DNA from 2 places in the Neopoerus faecalis genome. Region 1 is predicted to be linked to the other one. Evidence: a T-box and tRNA genes for the amino acid it is inferred to sense, from the RefSeq annotation. Region 1 holds a T-box; the other holds one or more tRNA genes.
The links. A T-box is a leader RNA that pairs with one kind of tRNA and senses whether it is charged. The one in region 1 lies ahead of PY311_RS01835 (glycine--tRNA ligase), so its partner is inferred to be a tRNA-Gly.
Positions count from the first base shown of each region.

Region 2: it encodes a tRNA-Gly, which carries the amino acid that the T-box ahead of PY311_RS01835 (glycine--tRNA ligase) is inferred to sense. The anticodon was not compared.

Region 1 covers NZ_JARFXX010000001.1:394,889-405,781, reverse strand. The annotation lists gene PY311_RS01850 (hypothetical protein) at 1-643, shown strand, start outside; gene PY311_RS01845 (alanyl-tRNA editing protein) at 663-1,814, shown strand; gene PY311_RS01840 (DUF6881 domain-containing protein) at 1,816-2,124, shown strand; gene PY311_RS01835 (glycine--tRNA ligase) at 2,432-3,874, opposite strand; T-box leader at 3,938-4,143, opposite strand; gene jag (RNA-binding cell elongation regulator Jag/EloR) at 4,310-5,131, opposite strand; gene PY311_RS01825 (YidC/Oxa1 family membrane protein insertase) at 5,141-6,298, opposite strand; gene yidD (membrane protein insertion efficiency factor YidD) at 6,328-6,537, opposite strand; gene rnpA (ribonuclease P protein component) at 6,534-6,878, opposite strand; gene rpmH (50S ribosomal protein L34) at 7,007-7,147, opposite strand; gene dnaA (chromosomal replication initiator protein DnaA) at 7,513-8,829, shown strand; gene dnaN (DNA polymerase III subunit beta) at 9,179-10,294, shown strand; gene PY311_RS01795 (RNA-binding S4 domain-containing protein) at 10,301-10,516, shown strand; gene recF (DNA replication/repair protein RecF) at 10,506-10,893, shown strand, end outside.
Region 2 covers NZ_JARFXX010000005.1:53,403-64,295, reverse strand. The annotation lists gene PY311_RS07480 (TetR/AcrR family transcriptional regulator) at 1-149, shown strand, start outside; gene PY311_RS07475 (InlB B-repeat-containing protein) at 223-3,093, shown strand; gene PY311_RS07470 (trans-sulfuration enzyme family protein) at 3,316-4,527, opposite strand; gene PY311_RS07465 (LysR family transcriptional regulator) at 4,659-5,582, opposite strand; gene brnQ (branched-chain amino acid transport system II carrier protein) at 5,881-7,170, shown strand; gene PY311_RS07455 (trans-sulfuration enzyme family protein) at 7,244-8,443, shown strand; tRNA gene PY311_RS07450 (tRNA-Gly) at 9,229-9,304, opposite strand; gene PY311_RS07445 (hypothetical protein) at 9,357-10,061, opposite strand; gene PY311_RS07440 (lactate utilization protein) at 10,083-10,685, opposite strand; gene PY311_RS07435 (YitT family protein) at 10,699-10,893, opposite strand, start outside.

The DNA of each region.
Region 1 (10,893 bases):
GGCGGCGGTGCCGGAGGGCTGGCACGCCTGCACCGCGCAGGGCACCAACGGTGTGCCCATGTGGGGCGACCTGATCGGCAGCGACGCAGGCGGGGTGCGGCTCCATTCCTTCCGTTACCATGGCGTACCGGATACGTATCGGATCATTCTCGTAACAAAAAGCGGCGAAAGCTGGGTATCCGGAGTCCTGCACCGGGCAACGCTGCAATCCAGCGCAACGGTGGATTGGGCGGCAAGGATCGCCAACGCGCCCAGTCCGGCCATGGCCTATGCGCTGCAATTCCTGTGCACCCTCCTCCCTACCCTGCTGATTGAGGGTGTCCTGCTGTTTCTATTTGGCTACCGGAGCAAAAAAAGCTGGTACAGCTTCCTGCTGGTAAATCTGATAACGCAGGGAGGCTTCTCCGTCTATCTGGCGGTCAGCGTTTTGCAGAATGGTGCCAACGCATGGATGACCATATTCTTCTACCTGCCGATTGAGATCGTCATTACATTAGTAGAGCTGCTTTTGTACCGCCGGCTGCTGACGGAAAAAAGCAAGGCCCGCGCCGCCGTGTATGCGATCACCGCCAATGTCTGCTCCGCGGCCTTTGGCCTGTGGCTCATTGATCCTCTGTGGCATTTCTTAGTCACCATCTCATAAAACGAAAGGAATTTTCCCCATGGAAACGGAAAAGCTATTCTACAAGGACCCCTTTCTGACGGAATTTACCGCAACGGTGCTGGACTGCCAGCCGGGCAAAAACGGCTATATCGTGACGCTGGACCGCACGGCCTTTTACCCGGAGGGCGGCGGTCAGCCGGCGGACCACGGCACGCTGGACGGCATTGCCGTGACGGACGTTCATGAAAAAAGCGGCGTGGTTCTCCACAATGTGGAAGCCGCCGTGGAAATTGGGAAAACCGTGGTGGGAAGCATCGATTGGGCGCGGCGGTTCGACCATATGCAGCAGCACTCCGGGGAGCACATCTGCTCCGGGCTGATCTGTGAGCGGTTCCACTGCGATAATGTGGGCTTTCACATGGGCGCGGACATCGTGACCATCGACTTCAACGCGGATATTTCATGGGAGGCGCTGCTGGAAATTGAGGCGGCGGCCAACCAATACATTTATGAGGATCATCCCATCGACATTCAGCTCCACCGGGGCGCGGAGCTGGAGGCCATTGATTACCGCAGCAAGAAGCCGTTGGAGGGGGACGTCCGCATTGTGACATTTCCCGGCGCAGACTGCTGCGCCTGCTGCGGCACCCACGTGCTGCGGAGCGGACAGGTGGGACTTGTGAAGTTCCTGTCCGTACAGAAATTCCGAGAGGGCGTTCGCATTGAGCTGCTGTGCGGCAAACGGGCGCTGGACTATCTCTCCCGCACATGGGCGCAGGCCCGGGACATTGGGCAGAACCTCAGCGTCAAGCCCGTAGACGCCGGGGCGGCTGTGGAACGTCTGAAGGGGGAGCTGGCGGAGACCAAGGCCCGGTGCGCCGCGCTGGAGGAGGCCGTGTTCGCCGCCGACGCCCGGGAGTACACCGGAAAGGGCGATGCGCTGCTGTTCCGCCCCGCCATGAAGCCGGACAGCGTGCGGCGTCTGGCGGACGCCGTAAGCAAGACCTGCGGCGGTTTGGCAGCGGTATTTGCAGGTGAAAACGGATACTTCCATTACGCGCTGGGACGCGCGGACGGGACGGATATCAGCGCGCTGGTCAAGACCATGAACGCCGCGCTCCATGGACGGGGCGGCGGGCGGAACGGCTTCGCGCAGGGCAGCGTGGAGGCGGAGCAGGGCGCCATTGAAGCGTTTTTCAAGGAGAAGTGACATGGAGTATATCGTAAAGGAGCTGCTGCACCCAGAGGAGGACGATGAGGCGAGGTACGTCTACTCCGAACTGGACAGTGAGCGCAAAGAGACCCGGCGGGTGGAATTTTATCCCGGCGGCGTATGCTTTGCCTACGGCGGGGACATGGGACACGACGAGGTTCTTGATTCGACGCCGTTTCCGGCGGAGCTGCGGACGCTGAACCGCCCCGGCGAGTGCGAGGTGCGGAGCATTTCCCGGCAGATGTTCTTAGAGGTCTGGGGACAGGCACAGGAGCGGCCGGACGGATTTATGGGGATGTTTTTCTGAGAAAGAGGGCTTTCCTCCCCTATCAAGCGTTATGCGGATATAAAAGCAACCCCGGCGGAGCCTTCGCTCTGCCGGGGTTGCTTGATTGCTTTTTAAAATCAGAACTTGACCTTCTCCTCAAGGAAGCTCTTGACCTCGCTGATGGGGATTCGCACCTGTCTTCCCACCAAACGAGTTTGGCGGGAGCCCTGTTATTTTACCTGTGCAGGGTGAAATCAATCCACCCTGCACCAAGGTTTTGCGCTGCAAAACGCTTGTACGCCGCATTTGCGGCCATAGTCGCAGGTGCAGGCAGTCTGTTCTTTTCTCAGAACTTGACCTTCTCCTCAAGGAAGCTCTTGACCTCGCTGATGGGGATTCGCACCTGCTCCATGGTATCACGCTCACGGATGGTGACACAGTGGTCGGCGGGGGTATTCTCATCGCCCACGGTCTCAAAGTCCAGCGTGATGCAGTACGGCGTGCCGATCTCATCCTGCCGGCGATAGCGCTTGCCGATGGAGCCGGTCTCGTCATAGTCCACCATGAAGTCCTTGGAAAGCTCGTTGTAAAGCTCCATGGCGGGGCCGGAGAGGACCTCCTTCTTGCTCAGGGGCAGAATGGCGGCCTTGAAGGGGGCCAGCGCGGGGTGGAAGTGCATGACCACACGAATATCATCCTTGCCGTTCTTGTCCTGACCGACAACCTCTTCATCGTAAGCGTCGCACAAAACCGCCAGTACGCTGCGTTCAACGCCCAGAGAGGGCTCGATGACATAGGGGATATATTCCACCATATCCTTGCCCTCGCCCTCGCGGTAGACCAGCTTCTGGCCGCTGACGTTGGAGTGCTGGGTCAGGTCATAGTCAGTACGGTCGGCCACGCCCCACAGCTCGCCCCAGCCGAAGGGGAACAGGAACTCAAAGTCCGTGGTGGCCTTGGAGTAGAAGCAAAGCTCCTCGGGGTCATGGTCACGGAGGCGGATATTTTCGTCCTTCAGGCCGATGGACAGCAGCCAGTTATGGCAGAACGTGCGCCAATAGTTGAACCACTCAAGGTCCGTGCCGGGCTTGCAGAAGAATTCCAGCTCCATCTGCTCGAACTCGCGGACGCGGAAGATAAAGTTGCCCGGAGTGATCTCGTTACGGAAGGACTTACCGATCTGACCGATGCCGAAGGGCAGCTTTTTCCGGGTGGTACGCTGGACATTGTTGAAGTTCACAAAGATGCCCTGTGCCGTTTCGGGACGGAGGTACACAGTGTTCTTGGCGTCCTCCGTGACGCCCTGAAACGTCTTGAACATCAGGTTGAACTGACGGATGTCGGTGAAGTTGTGCTTGCCGCAGGTGGGGCAGGGAATGTTGTGCTCCTCAATGAAGTCTTTCATCTCGGCCTGAGAGAAGGCGTCCACCGCCTTGGGCAGTTCAAAGCCCGTTTCGGCGCACCAGTCCTCAATGAGCTTATCGGCGCGGAAGCGCTCGTGGCACTCGCGGCAGTCCATCAAAGGGTCGGAGAAGCCGCTGAGGTGACCGCTGGCCACCCAAGTCTGAGGGTTCATGAGGATAGCGGCATCCAGACCCACGTTATAGGGGTTCTCCTGCACGAACTTCTTCCACCAGGCGTTCTTGATGTTTTTCTTCAGCTCCGCGCCGAGGGGGCCATAGTCCCAGGTGTTGGCAAGGCCGCCGTAAATTTCGCTGCCGGGGAACACGAAGCCCCGGTTCTTGCACAGGGCAACGATTTTGTCCATAGTCTTTTCGGTGTTGTTCATGATACAGTCTCCTTTTCTGATTTTCTGGCTCAAGGAGTAAAAAACGCCCTGAGCCGAATATCGGCTCAGGGCGAACAAATTCTTGTCCGTGGTTCCACCTGAATTCCCCGTTGGAGGCGGGGCACTTCATTCCCGGTAACGGCGGGGGCCGACGGAACATTTCCGTTCCGCAGCTCAAGGGCGCCATCCCGGCGTGACTTGGAGCGCTTTCACCGACCGCGCTCTCTCTGAAGCAAATCAACAGGGGACTTCCCTTTCACAGCTTTTCTAACGGCCACTTTAGCACGGTTTTTCCCCATTGTCAAGGAGAACCGCCGAATAAAGGCCAAAAACAGACAATGCAATGAAAAAAGTGCGCCGTTTTTCAACAATGTGGAAGCGTTTGGTGAAAAATTGAAAAAAGCAGCCCTATCCGGTGGACAGGGCTGCTTTTCATTACTTTTTCTCCCGGTCAAAGGCAACAATGACGCGGCGGTTGGGGTCAACACCGGTAGAGTAGGTGGTAACGCCGGGAACCTCCTGCAGCGCGGTGTGAATCACATGGCGTTCATAGGCGTTCATAGGCTCCAGCGTGACGCTGCGGCGGTACTTGACTACCTTTCCAGCTACCTTGTTTGCAAGGCGCTCCAGGCTCTGCTCCCGCTTGGCACGGTAATTTTCCGCGTCCAGCTGGATACGGACCCGGCTGCCGGTACGGTTGACGGAATAACTGGTGAGCTGCTGGATGGCATCCAGCGTCTCGCCCCGGCGGCCGATGATGGCACCGAGGCCCTGCCCCTCCAAAAAGACCTTATAACGGCCCTTTTCGGGAAGGTATACCTTGATTTCCGCCTGCACCTCCAACTGCTGAAGGAGGCCGGAGAGGAACTTTTTGATTTCCTGTGCGCGGTCATCATTGACCTCTTCGCCCAGTTCCTCCGTTTTTACGCTCTGAACAGGCTCCTGCTTAGGCTCCTCGCGGTGCTGAGGCTTTTCCGCAGGCTTCTCGACGGTTTTTTTCTCAGGCCGGGGCGCTCTGGGCTTTTCCACCCGTTCCTCCCGGACCTTTTCCGCCCTGGGCTGCTGAGAGGCAGACTCCTCCTCGGGTCCGTAGCTGACACGGACCTTGGCGGGACAGCTGCCGAGACCCAAAAATCCGGCCTTGGCACGCTCCAGAATCTCTACGGATACATCGTCCCGATCCAGCCCCAGCTGCTCCAGAGCACGGCTGATGGCCTCATCCTCCGTCTTGCCCGTTACATCAATAAACTGTCTCATAACGACTCCTTATTTGTTGTCATCATAACGGTCAGCCTTGTAGGAACGGCCCCGGGCATAGGGACGGTCTCCCACCCGGCCTGCCTCCGTGGTGCTGACAGCAGCGCGGGCAGCCTTGGCGGCCTTAGCCTCCTGTGCGGCCTGCTGCTTTTCACGCAGGGTCTTTTTCTTCTGTTCCTCCTGCTTTCTCTGCTGCTCCTGTACCCGGGCCTCCTCCATACGGCGGCGGCGATCTGCCTGCCGGGCCTGGAACGCGGCTTCTTCCTCCTCGGCCATCTTTGCGCTCAGCGTTTTGTTGAGCGCAAGCTCCTGAATGAGAGAGAACACGCTCTGGGCAATCCAGTAAACGCCGAGAGCGGCGGGCATGATAAAGGCGATGTACACGCTGAACAGGGGCATGGTATACATCATGGACTTCATGGAGTTACCGCCGGCATTGGCCTGCGGCTGGCTATTCATGGTGATCTTGCTGAGCACAAACTGGCTCAGGCCCGCCAGAATGGGGATGAGAATCACGCCGATGACCGCCCAGGTGAACGTGAAGTTCTTTACCAGCGTCCAGGGGGTCTCGGCAAGGTCCATACCGATGAACTTATAGTTCACGTTGAACCAGCCCTCCGGGGTGGGAAGGCCCAGCTCCTGCACGGTCTTGACCAGATTGATCTGACCGTAGGACGCCATCTGATAGAGACCGTCCTTTAGGGCCGGGGCACCGGTTGCCTTATCCATCATGACGATGTTCGTCAGGTCAACGCCGGCGTCTGCGACAGTCTGCACCACGGATTGCAGCACATCCTTGGAGAGCATCATGAAGTGGGTGATGGGCTGACGAATGATGGAGTACAGCGCCATGAGAATCGGCAAGGGGAGAAAGCCCCAGAGGCATCCGCTCATGGGATTGACGCCCTCTTCTTCATAGATCTTCTGCATTTCCTCCTGCAGCTTGACCTGATTATTGGCGTAGCGCTTCTGGATATCCTGCATCTGGCCGGAAACACGGCTCATACGCATCATGCTCTTCTTGGATTTCATCTGGAAGGGCAGCATAATGAGCTTGATGACCAGCGTGAACAGAATCAGAGCCACACCATAGGAGCCCGTCAGATTATAAAAAAGACGGACCAGCCAGGCAAAGGGTACGCAAATGTAGTAGCCAATGGTGGACATTCTTGTTTTTCCTCCGATATTCTTTTGAATCAGGGAACGGGATCGTAGCCGCCTTTGTGAAAGGGGTTGCAGCGCAGGATACGGCGAAAGGCCAGCCAGCCGCCCTTCAGGGCACCATACTTTTCAATGGCCTCCAGCGCATATTGGGAACAGGTGGGCGTGAAGCGGCAGCAGGGTGGCCGGTAGGGAGAGATCGCAGCGCGGTAAAAGCGCACCAGCGCTAAAAGCACATGCTTCATGGCTCCTCCTCCAGCAGATCCAGCTTGCGGCAGAGTCTTCGGAACTGCCTTTGCAGCTCTGGCCACGGGGCCGTGGCTGTCCGGGTACGGGCCACCAAAATGATGTCATAGCCCTGCCGGAGCCGGGGGGTCTCCAGACGGTAAACCTCTCTTAAGCGCCGCCGGCAGCGGTTGCGCACCACGGCGTGGCCCAGCTTTGTGGACGAGACCAGTCCCAAACGGTTATGTCCCAGACGGTTTTTCCGGCAATAGAGCACCATGACGGGACTCACAGCCGAAGCGCCCTTCTGGTAAAGCCGCCGAAACTCATAATTTTCCTTCAGAGTGACTGCTGCTCTCATGCTTTTCCCTGTCCTTTCCGCCTGAACGCAGTCCAGATATAATAGATACAACCTAAGGGACGGAGGACGCTCACAGTCCCACCGTCCCTAAAGGACATTGTTCAGGTGTCTCCCGCGCATTGAGCCTCTTAGTAGCTCAGGCGGGCACGGCCCTTGGCGCGGCGGCGGGAGAGGACCTTGCGGCCGTTAGCGGTCGCCATTCTCTTGCGGAAGCCGTGGACCTTCTGGCCATGGAGCTTCTTGGGCTGATAGGTACGTTTCGTTGCCATGTTGAGACACCTCCTGTCAGATTTCCGTCCGCCTTGCGGCGGCATTTACTCGACACCGCCGGGATACGGCGGCGCAGTAAGCAGTTCAGTGCGCCAGCTTATGACGCACCGAATAGTATACAGACTTTTTTACTTTCTGTCAAGAATAAGTTGTAATTTGCTGAAATTTTTCTTTATTTCGCCCTCTTTTCGTTTCTTTTTGGAAGATGTTGTGGCATTTTTGCCGGAGATACCCACATTTTGTTTCTTCATATCTGTTTGCTTTTTGGATTTTTAATTTAGAAGAGGTGTTGCCTGAAACGGCGTTTTCTGGTATAATGTATGAGGTATATTTTTGTCCGAAATAAAAAGAGAGGTGTTCTGATTTGAATTCCGTCGCTGACGTATGGGCAAATGTCCTGCAGCAGCTAAAGAAGGACCTCTCGGAGACCACCATTGCCACATGGTTTGATGAGCTGTCGGCAGTGGACATCCGTGAGAATACCTTCCTGCTCTACTGCCCCAACGACTTCAAGAAACGATATATCGAATCCCTGTTCCTGAAAAACATCAAGGCCGCCCTGCAGGATATTTTCTCCATAGAATTTGAGGTGGAAATCTTAGATGAAAAGGGCCTTGCCGAATTTCAGGGCAATGCCCCCAAGCACCAGAGCGAGCGGTTTACCTCCGCAGAGTTTACCTTTGATACCTTCGTGGTAGGCCCCAGCAACAAGCTGGCCTACGCCGCCTCGCAAGCTGTGGCGGAGCACCCGGCTCAGAACTATAACCCCCTGCTGATCTACGGAGATTCCGGCCTTGGTAAGACTCATCTGCTCTATGCCATTGCCAACGTTATCCGCCGGAACGATCAAAACGCCAAGATCGTCTACATCAAGGGCGACGATTTCATCAACGAATTCATCGAGCTGATCCGTGCCGGCCGGGGCAGCGAGTTCCGTGCCAAATATCGGGAAGCGGACCTGCTGCTGGTGGACGATGTGCAGTTCGTAGCCGGCAAGGAGCAGGTACAGAACGAATTCTTCCATACGTTCAATAACCTCTATGAGTCCGGCAAGCAGATCGTACTGACCTCGGACCGTCCGCCCTCTGAAATGACGCTGCTGGACGATCGGTTGCGGACAAGGTTTGAATGGGGCCTTTTGGCAGATGTGACGCCCCCCGATCTGGAAACACGGCTGGCCATCGTGAAAAACAAGGCGGCGGCTCTCGGCATGGACCTGCCGGATAAAATTGCAAGCTACATTGCCGAAAATGTCACCTCCAACGTCCGGCAGCTGGAGGGTACGGTCAATAAAATTCTGGCCTACAAGGACCTGCTTGGCAGCGAGGCCGACGAGGAAACCGTGACCCGGGCCATGCAGGATATTATCAAGAGCAGCCGGGAGTATATCCCCACGCCGGACAACATTCTTGACTACATCAGCAAATACTATGGCGTGGATAAAGAGGTCATCTGTGGCCAGCAGCGGGTGAAGGACGCAGTGGCTGCCCGCCAGATCGCCATGTACCTCATCCGCAGCATCACAAAGCTGTCGGTGGTGGATATCGGCAAGGTGTTTGACAACCGCGACCATTCCACGGTGCTTTACTCTTTAAAGCAGGTGGAAAAGCAGATGAAAACGGACCCCGCCTTTGCCGAAACTGTGAAGGAAATCAAGGCAAATATCAATAACCGAAGCTGATCGGTTTTCCACGGTTTTTATGTGGAAAAGGAAAAGTACTGTGTTGAAAAGTTGGAGCCGTGGAAAGAGCTGCCTGTTTTTTCTTTGTTTTCCACAAAAGGGGCGGGAGAGGAAACCATTGAAAAACCTGACGGAAAGAGAGATATCCACAGTTTTGATACCCTACGTATACTTGTACTAAAAAAATTTGTTTTTTTATTTTAAAAGACATTTTTCAAATTTTTTGCCGGATTCAGGGCGGGCCGCAACGGCGGTTCTCGCGGTCCCGATTCTGCGTCGGTGGATTCCCCGGAACTCCGTCCGATAGGGGCGGGCATCCGAAATTGCAAACAGAAAGGAAGCGGTCTCTATGATCAAATTTTCTTGTGAAAAGGTATTCCTGCAAAATGCCATCGCCGTTACCAGCCGCGCCGTGGCCCAGAAAAGCTCCATTCCCGCGCTGGAGGGACTGCTGATTCACGCCGACCAGCAGTTGACCATCTCCGGCTACAATATGCAGACCGGCATCCGCACCAACGTGTTCGCCAACGTGGTAGAGGGCGGCGACATTGTGCTCAATGCCCGTCTGTTCGGTGATATTATCCGCCGGATGCCGGATGATATGATCACGTTTACCGCCGACGAGAAAATGATGGTCCACGTTTCCTGCGGCGACGCGGATTTTGATATTCTCGGCCTTTCCGCCGCGGATTACCCGGAGCTGCCGGAGGTGGAGGACGAATACGCGGTGTCCATGAAGCAAAGTGTGCTGCGGCGGATGATCGAGGAGGTGGCCTTTGCGGTTTCCACCAACGAGAGCCGCCCGGTGCACACCGGCGCGCTGTTTGAAATTGAAAATATGTGCCTGAACATGGTGGCGGTGGACGGGTTCCGTTTGGCCTTCCGGCGGGAGAAGCTGGAAAAGCTGGAGGGCGGCGCGTTCTCCTTCGTCTGCCCCGGCTCCGCACTCAACGAGGTCAAGAGCATCTGCGGCGATACGGAGGATCTGGTGACGGTGACGCTGGGTAAGCGGCATATCCTATTTGAAATTGGTGATACCCAGCTGATCTGCCGCCGGCTGGAGGGTGAGTTCCTGGATTATAAGAATGCGATTCCTCGGAAGAATCCCATTCAGATCGTGGCAGAGACCAAGGCGCTTATTGAGAGCATCGACCGTGTGTCCGTCGTCATCTCCGACAAGCTGAAAAGCCCGGTGCGGTGCCTCTTTGACCATGATAAGGTGATGCTTTCCGCCAAGACCGGCAACGGCGAGGCCAAGGATGTGTGCCGTGTCAGCGGCGACGGAAACAAGCTTGAGATCGGCTTCAATAACCGCTATCTGATGGAGGCGCTGCGGTACGCCCCGGCGGACAAGGTGAAGATCGAACTGAATACGGGGGTCTCCCCTGCCATCATCGTCCCCGTGGAGGGCGAGGAAAACTTCCTTTATATGGTATTGCCTGTACGGCTGAAGAGCGCGGAGTAAACGAACATGAAAACAATGACCATTACAACGGAATATATCAAGCTGCAGGACCTTTTGAAGCTGGCAAACGCCGTGGAGACCGGCGGCGAGGCCAAGGAGTGCATCCAGGGCGGCGAGGTAAAAGTCAACGGCGAGGTGTGCACCATGCGGGGCAAGAAGCTGCGCCCCGGCGATACAGTGACGTTCCGGGGCGAGGAATACGCGGCGGCTTATGCGGATTGACGCGTTAAGTCTGGATTTTTTCCGAAATTATGTCCATCTGGACGCTGTGTTTGACCCCAATATCAATGTGATCTACGGCGATAACGCCCAGGGAAAAACGAATTTGTTGGAGGCGGTGGCGTACCTCTCTGGCGTCAGTCACCGGGCAAGGTATGATAAGGAGCTCATCGGGTTCGGCGTGGACCATGCCTTTTTAAAGGGGACGGTCTTTTCCCGGGAACGGGAATTTATATTGGAAGCGGAGCTGCACCGGGGCGCCCGACGGGTTCTGCGGTCCAACGGCGTGAAGCTAAAAAACGGCGGCGAGCTGGCCGGTATTTTTCAAAGTGTGCTGTTCTGCCCGGAGGATCTGTATTTAATTCGGGAGGGCGCGGCCG
Region 2 (10,893 bases), on a different contig from region 1:
CATTGAAGCTCTATGACGTGCCGAAGGAGAAGCGGGCGGCAGTCACAGCGGCCGTCTTGCGGATGGATTTGCACACAATGGCTTTGGGCATCATCCAAAAGACCGTCCAACAGGCGGAAAAGGGCTTTGAGGCCCTGACGGAACAGTAAATTTAGGCAAGGGGATATCCCCTTGGTGCATCCATTGGATGCACCATACCACTTTCATCATGGAGGGATCACAATGAAGAAACGATTATTCAGCATTCTGGCAGTTCTGGTGCTGTGCCTTGCCCTGTGCGTGAGCGCAAGCGCCATGCAGCTCTTTGTCAAGACGCTGACCGGCAAGACCATCACGCTGGAGGTGGAACTCACCGACAGCATTGATAATGTGAAGGATAAAATTCAGGAAAAGGAAAGCATCCCGCCCGACCAGCAACGGCTCATTTTTGCTGGCAAGGAGCTGGAGGATGGCCGTACTTTGATGGACTACAATATTCAAAGGGAATCCACCCTTCATCTGGTGCGGCGGCTGCGCGGCACAGCGCTGACCGCAGACATGACGGAGCTCACCGGCGGCGAATACAATCTCATCGGTGATGTAACGTTGACAGAGACACTCCGCATTACTGGCAATGTTACCCTCGACCTGAACGGCCATGTACTCCAGTATAAAAACGACGAAGTACACGGCAGTCCATTGGTCGTGGAGGACGGCGCTCACCTGACCATCAAGGACAGCGGGTCAAACGCGACGCACAAATTTGCCCCGAACAGCGACGGCTTGTGGGTGCTGGACGAGGCAAGCGGCACAGAGACCGTCACCGGCGGCGTCATCACCGGCGGCACGGGATATCCGATCCAGTTCGGTAGCGGCGCTAATGTCTACGACGCATACTATGGCGGCGCTGTCTATATCAAGCCCGGCGGCAAACTGACCATGGAGGGTGGCAATATTGTCGGCTGCTCGGCGGTCTACGGCGGCGGTGTGTATGTTGCGGGCGAATTTGTCATGACCGGCGGCAGCATCATCGGTTGTGCAGCGGACCGCGGCGGCGGCGTGTATATGAGGGATAATAATGCCGTTTTCAATATGAGCGGCAGCGCCGCTATCCGCTACTGCAAAGCCGCCTCGAAAGACTCCTCGTATGCACCAGGCGGCGGCGTGTATGCTCTCGGAGCATTTACCATGTCCGGTAATGCGGCCATCAGCAATTGCGAATGCATCACGGGCAGCGGGCGCGCCGCGGGCGGCGGCGTCTATGTGTCCCACCACAACAAAAATACTGAATTTACCATGAGCGGCAGTGCCGTGATCGAGAACTGCAAAGTGACGGCATCTTCTCAAAATAGTTGGACAAAGAGCTATGGCGGCGGCGTCCTTGTCAGCAGCAGATCGTCACTCACCCTAAAGGATCAGGCTGCCATCCGGAAGTGCAGCGCCGAGAATACCGCCGGCGGAGTGACCCATGGCGGCGGTATATTTGCTGAAGGAACCCTTACCATAGCGGGCCTTGCGGAGGTTGACAAAGACTGCTCCGCTGCTGTCGGAAGCGGCATATACATGGAGGTGGGTCCCGATTTCATTGTTTCCCAAAATCTGTATGCCAACGGCGGCGTGATCGCGGGCGAAGTGGTGCTCAATAGTGCCTCAAATCATGGAGCCACGCTCAAGATCACCGGTAGCGATGAGGGCGTCACCGAGTTTAAGGGTTCTGTGCTCAATAACAACGGCATCATCGAAAAGGGCAAGTTTACCGGCGAGGTCATCAACAACGGTACCATCAGCGGCGGCACATTTAGCGGAACCGTCATCAACGGCGAGGACGGCACGATCGCCGAGGGCGTTTCGATTCCCAACTTGAAATTCATCGTGACCTTTGATAACGAGGGCACGAGAACGACGGCAATCATCGATAACGGCGTCAAACTCACCGCGCCCGCCGCCCCGACCAAGGAGGGCTATCGTTTCGGCGGCTGGTATTACGATAACAGCGGCAGCAAAGCCAAATGGAACTTCGACACGGATACGGTCACGCGCGCCATGACGCTCACGGCTAAGTGGGTACGGACTTATACCGTCACCTTTGAAACCAGCGGCGGCAGCGCGGTAGACCCTGTGATCGTCGATGCTGGCAGCACCGTCACCAAGCCCGCCGACCCAACGAAGTCCGGCTATACCTTCGGCGGCTGGTACAAGGACAGCACGTTGCAGACCCCGTGGGATTTTGCCAATGACACCGTAACGGCGGATACGACGCTCTACGCCAAGTGGACGGCGAACCCGCCCGCCCCGAGCTATGACGACAGCGACCCGACCTATGCCGTCAGCGCGCCGGTCGCGGAGAACGGCAAGATCGCCGTCAGCCCGAAGAACGCCTCTGCGGGCAGCACCGTGACGATCACGGTGAAACCCGACAGCGGCTATGTGCTGGAAACCATTTCCGCCACCGACAGGAACGGAAATGACCTCAAGCTCACTGACAGGGGCAATGGGAAATACACCTTCACCATGCCCGGCAGCAGAGTTGAGGTCAAGGTTACCTTCATGGAGGACAACAGCGTTCTGAACTTCTTCTATGACGTGCCCAACGGCGCGTACTATTATGACGCGGTGAAATGGGCCGTGGACAACGGCATCACCGGCGGCGTTGGTAACAGCCTCTTTGCACCGAACCAGCCCTGCACCCGAGGTCAGATCGTCACTTTCCTGTGGCGTGCGGCTGGATCTCCTGTGGTGAATTACGCTATGAACATGACAGATGTTGCCGAGGACGCGTACTACGGCGAAGCTGTCCGCTGGGCGCTGAGCGAGGGCATCACCACCGGTATCGGTGATATCACCTTCGGCCCGGATGCGGCTTGCACTCGCGCACAGGCAGTTGCATTCCTATTCCGCTATGCGGTAGCCAGCGGGATGGACACTGTGACGCTGGCAGACCTGATCTCCGGCTTTGCGGACGCCGCCTCCGTACCCGGTTATGCGGTGTCCGCCATGAATTGGGCACTGAGCCAGGGCATCATGCAGGGCAGCGGCACACAGCTTCTGTCCGGCAATACCTGCACCCGCGCCCAGATCGTTACGTTCCTTTACCGGGCAAATCAGGGGAAATAACCTCCTTTTCAGGCGGCGGAGGCCGCAGTGAGGCATACGCGGACAGCGGTGAGCAAAATGTTCACCGCTGTCTGCGCTTCTTGGGGAACAATGCTTTGTGTGGATAGTTTAAAAAGCAAAAATTTGCTTTATATAATAAGAAACACGCCCCCGGGATTGTCCGGAGGCGTGCTTCTTTTTCAAAAGAGAAGGGGATATGGAGAAAAGTGTAGACAGTTGAACTTAGTCGCCCAGCGCCTGCTTCAGATCGGCGATGATATCGTCCGGGTCCTCCAGACCAACGGACATACGAATCATACCATCGGTAATACCGGCCGCCTCGCGGATCTCCTTGGGAATCATGGTGTGGGTCATGGCGGCAGCCTGCTCCACCAGCGTTTCCGTATCACCCAGAGACACGGCCAGCGTGCAGAGCTTCAGGCTGTTGATGAACTTCTTGCCTGCTTCCAGACCGCCTGCCACATCGAAGGAGATCATGCCGCCGCCGCCCTTCATCTGCTTCTTGGCAATGGCGTACTGGGGATTGGATTCCAGGAAGGGATAGCGGACCGTTTCGATCTTCGGATTGGCCTCCAGCCACTTGGCGATCTTCAGAGCGCTCTCGTTGTACTGCTTCATGCGGACGCCCAGCGTCTTGAGGCCGCGGCACACCAGAAATGCGGTGAAGGGAGCCATCACGGAGCCGAAATGCATCAACGTACCCAAGCGGCACTCGCGCAGGAACTGCTCATCGTTGGAAACAACCGCGCCGCCCAGCAGATCGCCGTGGCCGCCGATGTATTTGGTGAGGCTGTGGATGACTGCATCCACGCCCAGATCCAGCGGGGTGGTGTTGTAGGGCGTGGCAAAGGTGTTGTCGATAAAGACCTTGATGCCGTGCTTATGGGCGCTCTCCACCACGGCGGCAATATCCACCAGCACCATGGTGGGGTTAGCGGGAGACTCCACATAGATCAGCTTGGTGTTGGGCTTAATGAGCTTTTCCAACTGGCTGAGGTCAGCGGCGTCAAAGGTATCGTGGGCGATCCCGAAGCGAGGCAGCCAGTCACTGGTCACGTCCTCCGTGCCGGAATACTTGGCCTTGGTGAAGATGGCGTGGTCGCCGGCCTTGAGCAGAGCGAAAATCGCGCCGGAAACAGCGCCCATGCCGGAAGCGTAGGCCACAGCGCCCTTGCCATGCTCCAGCGCGGCCAGCTTCTGCTCCAGATAATCCACAGAGGGGTTGGTGATGCGGCTGTAGGCGAAGCTCTCGGCGTAATCGTCACAGGCCTTCACAGCATCGTCCGTGGAGTCAAAATAGAAGGTGGATGTCTGGTAGATGGGAGGAATTAAAGCGCCGTACATATCCCGGGGCTCACCGGCGTGGACTTCTACGGTGTTGAACTTCAATTCCTCATGCTTCAGGTCAGGATGCTTCAAAACTAACTGGCTCATGCGTATACCTCCTAAAATTTGTGCGGTTTTTCTAAAACCTACCATTTTGGTTGAGAAAAGCATAGCACAAATCACAGGGGTTACGGAAATACCGTGATGTTATTGCCGGTCATAACCAATTATTTTTCCATTCAGGTCTCCGGCACATCGCAGCAGTGGCGCTGGAGCAGCTTGACAAGCTCCTCCGCCGGCCGGGACAGCGTATGGCCCTTCTGGCAAATCCAGCCGATGGTGATCACATCATCATAGCCCACGATGGGCCGCTTTACAACGCCCAGCTCTCGGTTTCCGGCAGAGACCGTGCCGGTCCCCAAATCATAGCCCTGACACTCTTTCATGACCATCATGCTTTGGTAAAGGCCGCTGATGATGTTCACCTTCCGGGGATAAAAGTCCGGCAGCAGCATTTCCTCCTGCAAAACGGAGGGAGAATCGGAGTCCAGCTCATACATGATGCAGGGATAGGGCTGCAACTCCTCCAGCGTCAGCACGGACTTTTTTGCCAGCGGATGGGTTTCGTGGATGAACACATATGGCTTGCTGTTGACCAGCGGGTGAAATTCCAAATGGTTGTCCCCAAAAACACGGTTCATGTGCTTGCGGCTGCGGTCACTGATAAAGAGGACGCCCAGCTCTGTGGTCTTGTCCGACACCTGCTGGATGACCTCCGGCCCCTGTCCCACTAACAGCTTATAAGTATAGTCATCTTTTTTGCTGGCGCGCTGGTAATCCATCAGGGCATCAATCACAAAGCAATAATGCTGGCTGCTGACGCTGAGGGTCTCATGGGTCTTACCCATGTCCTGCGTAAAGTGCCGGGAGATATGCTCGGCGTCCTTCAGCAGCCGCTCCCCCATATTCAGCAGCTCCCGGCCTTCCGCCGTCAAGGTGATGCCGGCAGCGGAGCGGACAAAAATGGTAATTCCCAGTTCCTCCTCCAGCGCACAGACCATTTTGCTGATTCCGGGCTGTGATACGTACAGCGCTTGGGCTGCTTTACAGAAAGAGCCGTATTTAGCCACCGTGGAAATGTATTTCAACTGAAGAAGCGTCATGACAAATTGCCAACCTTTCCTCGTTTTTCGATGGATTTCTTGTATTATAGCACAAGAATTCCAAAATGTGCAACTATAATCATACCAAAATAGTCTGTTTTAAAAAAACAAACATTTTCGTGATACTAAACAACAGTTTTTTAAAAACAGGTGATTATAGGTCGATATATACAAAAGTAATTGCAGTTCATAACATCGGTTTATTGGACAAACGCGATTTCAGCCGCTATCATAAAAGTCAGCAAACGGTTCTCAGTTTTTCAGTGTGCAAAATAGGAAAATAGGGAGGAACTTATTTATGCAAGAGAAAAAAATCAAATTCACAGACGTCCTATTCGTAGGTCTGGCGTTCTTCGCCTCCTACTTCGGCGCGGGCAACCTGATCTTCCCGCCGATGCTGGGCCTGCAAAGCGGCAGCAACTGGCTCAGCGGCATGATCGGTATGCTGGCCTCCGGCGTGGGTCTGCCCATTCTGGCTATCATTGTGCTGGGTATGTGCGGCTCTGTCCAGAAAATCTCCGACCATGTGAACAAGAAGTTCTACACCGTCATGATCGGCGCCATCATGATCCTCTGCTGCTGCGTGTCCATCCCCAGAACCGCAGCCGTCGGCATTGAGATGGGCCTTCAGGGCATCTGGCCCGGCGCACCGTATCTGGTGTTCGTCATTCTCTACTTCGTGATCGCGTTCCTGTTCGCTAAGGACCGCGGTACCGCTTTGGACAATGTGGGCAAGATTTTGACTCCTGTTATGACCATCATCCTGTTCATTCTGGTGGTCAAGGGCGCTGTCAGCCCCATCGGTACTCCCGGCGCCGCCTCCGTGGATAACGCCTTTGTCAACAGCTTCCTTGGCGGTTACAGCACCGGCGACGTTCTGGTGTCCTTTCTGGCTGCCGGCGTGTTCTTTGACAGCATCAAGCGCAAGGGCTACGAGGGTGAAGCCTTCCGCAATGCCCATGTCCGGGCCTGCCTGATCGCCGCCGTCTGCCTGGCTGTCGTCTATGGCGGTCTGCTGTATATGGGCGCCTGCGTCAGCACCGAGTACACGCCCGACAGCATCAGCAACGCCAACCTCCTGCTGGCGATCATCCGCTCCAGCGGCGGCCAGATCGCGATTTACGGCCTGTGCCTGTCCGTGGTGCTGGCCTGCCTCACCACCGCCATCAGCCAGATCACCGCAGTGGCAGATTTCTATGAGACCGCCACCCACGGCAAGCTGTCCTACAAGGTTCTGGTCATGATCGTCCCTATCGTCACCACCATCGTCGCCAGCTTCGGTCTGGATACCATCGTGAGCCTGACCTCCCCCTGGTTCTCCTTCTTCTATCCCATCACGCTGGTAATGACCATTCTGGGCATCTTCGAGAAGAAGATTCCCAATGACGGCGCATTTAAGGGCGCTGTGTATTTCACCGTGGTGTACGCCATTCTGGACCTGCCCCACGAGTACGGCTTCGGCTTCCTCGATCCCGTTATGAACCACATCCCCCTCTATGCTCTGGGCTTCGGCTGGATCGTTCCCGCTGTGGTGGGCTTCATCGTCGGTCTCATCGCCGGAAAGGGCAAGGGCCGCACGGAGACCTGATTTCGCGTGAGTTTCTGAAAAAATCTGATACCGCATTTTAATTGGAACGCGCAAAGCGCGTAAGGAGGATTATATGTCTATTGAAAAGGGCGACGCAACCAAATACGTCCACACCGGCAATGGTGAGCTGTGCTACGAGCTGAACAAGGCGCTGACAGTGCCGGAGACCTTCCCCATCTATCTGTCCTCTGCCTACATTTTCGACTCCATTGATCCCATTGATAAGATTTGCGACGAGGGCGCTCCCGGCTATGCCTATTTCCGTCTTGGCAACCCCAACGCCGACGCCACCTCTCAAATTCTGGCGGCCGGTGAGGGCGGCGAGAAGGGTCTGGTGTTTTCCTCCGGCATGGCGGCCATCACCACCTCCATTCTGGCAACGGTGAAGCCCGGCGACCACATCGTGGCCTCCCCCATCATCTACGGCGAGGCGTTCTACTACCTCAAGCACGAGCTGAAGCGCTGGGGCGTGGAGACCACCTTCATCGACTTCAACACGCAGGATGTTGCGGACTATATGCGTCCCAACACCAAGCTGGTGTACGGCGAGACCATCGCCAATCCTCTGATGAGCGTACCCGATATTCAGCATCTGGCGGATGTTGCCCACGCCCACGGCGCAAAGCTGTTCATCGACAACACCTTTGCCACCTCCATCATCGCAAAGCCCATCAAGTTCGGTGCCGACCTTGTAATCTACAGCGCCACCAAGTATCTCGGCGGCCACGATGATCTGGTAGGCGGCGCGGTCATCGGCTCCGAGGAGATCATCAAGTCCCTGAGCTTCTACCTCGGCCTCTACGGTGCCAATCTGGGCGCTACGGAGTCCTGGCTGCTGGCCCGGAGCCTGCGGACCCTGCCTCTGCGTGTTAAGAAGATGGCGGAAAACGGCATGGCGCTGGCCAAGTTCTTTGAGAGCCATCCCAAGGTGGAAAAGGTTTATTATCCCGGTCTGGAGTCCTCTCCCAGCAAGGCGCTGGCCGACAAGCAGTTCGAGGGCAACGGCTACGGCGGTATGCTCTGCGTGAACTTCAAGGGCGGTCAGAAAGAGATCGACAAGCTCATCAGCAATCTGCAGCTGGTCCGCTTTGTTCCCACGCTGGCCGGTGTCGGCACCACGCTGACCTATCCCCCCAGAGCCTCTCATCGCGATCTCAGCCCCGACGAGCTGGCGGCTATTGGCATCACCATGGGCCAGATTCGCCTCTCCTCCGGCCTTGAGGACACCGATGACCTGCTGAACGATTTCGATCAGGCGCTGGCAAAGCTGTAAAGCAGAGATACCTACCCCTATAAAAATAACAGCAGAGCATCCAGTTGGATGCTCTGCTGTTATTTTTGCGTTTTTAAACGAATTCTTGGCATTTCCGTATGCGGATTGCAGAACAAGGTCCGAACTCATTTCCAACATCCTACGAATCACTGCGACGGAGTCCCCCGCTGAAACCCAGCGCAGCGATTTCAGTGGGGAGAGGGCGAACAGCGGAATGAGCAAGGCGCTGCCGGAAGGCAGCGCCGCGGGCTATGGATCTTGTGAGGATGATGCAGAACCCTACCAGATCTCCCTGATTCAAGTGCGCTCCGCACACGGGTAAAGGTAACGGATGCACAGAGTTGCACGCACCGCAAGGGAAGGAGATGTTTGCAAAAACCGAGGCTCGAACTCGCTTCCCGGTATCCCACGAATTGCCGTTGGCAATTCACAGGAACCCTGCCGGCCTCCATGATTTAAAACACACTTCACGTGTTGAGGTGGAGACAGCGAGTTCGTACTTCTATCAGCGGCAATCCAAAAATACTATACTTTCTGTTGTCCGCAAGGACAGGGATGTTTGCAGGGGAAACCTTAGCCGGGTGAACACCGTCGCGGCATTGCTGTTTGTGGCCTTTTGAAAACCACAAACAGCGCCGCTTCCTCGAAACAGGCTCGCTTCTTCCGCCACTGGCGGCGCATCGCCTGTTTCCCCTGCTTTTTAATCCCCCCCGCAGGATAAGTTTGCGAAGCAAACTTGCCCGCTCCAAAAAAGAAACACCACCCAATGGGTGGTGTTTCTTTTTTGGAGCGGGCTACGAGGCTCGAACTCGCTACCTCCACCTTGGCAAGGTGGCGCTCTACCAGATGAGCTAAGCCCGCAAGAACAGTAGTTATTATAGCAAGCACGCTCGTTTCTGTCAAGAGGTTTTTCCTATTTTTCCGTTTTTTCTTCCGGTAATTCATTGGCTGCCGGTTCTGCCGCAGTCTGCTCCGCCGGCTTCAGCAGAAATTCCACAATTCCCACCGGGTCCGTTTCCGGGTAATAATGCACCAGCCACACGGTCTCCACCGGGACGCCGCGCTCCTGCCGAACCTGCGTGAGCGCCTGCTCCACCTTTTCGCGGCTGTCTGCCTGCCAATAGCTCACGCGGACCACCAACTCCGCCCGGTCCCCGTCCAGCGCCGCTGTCAGCAGATCATGCAGAGCGCTGGGGCTGGTAGCGTTTACAATGGTCTGCACCTGCTCGGCGCTGCGGCGGTAGCTGATCTGGACGTTCATCTCATAGCAGCTCCGCTGGGGCTGCTCCACAGCGGTGATATACTCCACGGCATAGGCCCCCAGCGGCGTTTCCTGCTGGACCTCCAGCATGGCCTGATCCATCTGCTCCATGGCAGCCTGATCGTCCTCAAAACCGTATAGGCGCAACACGGCGCTTTCCGTGTGCTGGCCGATCAAGATCAGCAGGTCATTGACAATGTCCTGATGGTTTTCCGCCCGAAGCGTCCCCGCCGCCTCGCTCTCCCAGAGCTTGCTGCTGTGGGGCTCTGAGACGGTATAGGAGCGCTCCAGCAAGGGGGCGCAGCCTGTCAGCAGGCATAGCGCCAGCCCTGCCGCCGCCAACCGTTGACCCTTCATCCGCGTCCCCTCCGTTCGATTTTAATAGCCAAGCGCCTCGTCTACGAGGACCACTTCCATCTCCATGCTGCCAATGGCCTCCCACAGCACCACCAGTCCCCGGCAGATGCGCTCCGGGCTCTTGCAGTCATAGCAGTGGTCAGCCTTGACCGCACAGGGCGTTTTCCGCTTCAGACGCTGGGCGTTCTTCGGCGCGGCAATATTCCGCGCCCGCCAGAGGGCCTCCTCATACGTGGGAGCCAGCTTGTTCCGGCCCACCACGAACCAGACCTTTTTATGACCGTACAGTGTGGATGCCACGCGGTTGCCGGTACCGTCGATATTGATGAGCTCTCCTGTTTCCGCAAGACCGTTTACCGAGGTAATGTAATGCTCCGCTGTCATGGCCGCCTGCCGGGCGTCTGCTCCGTCAACCGTGGGCCGCCAGTGCCAGTTGACCCGGTCATGCCGCTCCAGCCGCTCATAAAGACCCATCTGCTCCAGTGTCACGGAGCCTCCGAAGCCCACGGAGGTATTGTCAATGGCGCTGTCCAGATAGTCCGCCGCCTCCGCCGCCGTGGCGAATACACTGACGCGGAAGCCCCGGGCCTCCAAATTCTGTTTTACCCTTGAAAAATCCGTCATAGCCCCTTCTCCTTTACAGCTCTTCCTTCTGATATTCCCGGAAGCCCTCGCCCAAGACCTCATGGGCGTCGCAGACGATCAAAAACGCGCCGGGGTCAATGGCATGGACGCGCCGCTTGATCTCCACGATCTCCCGCTGACGAAACGCCACCAGCAAAACGTGCTTTTCCGCGCCGGTGTAGGCCCCGGCGGCATTGAGAATGGTCAC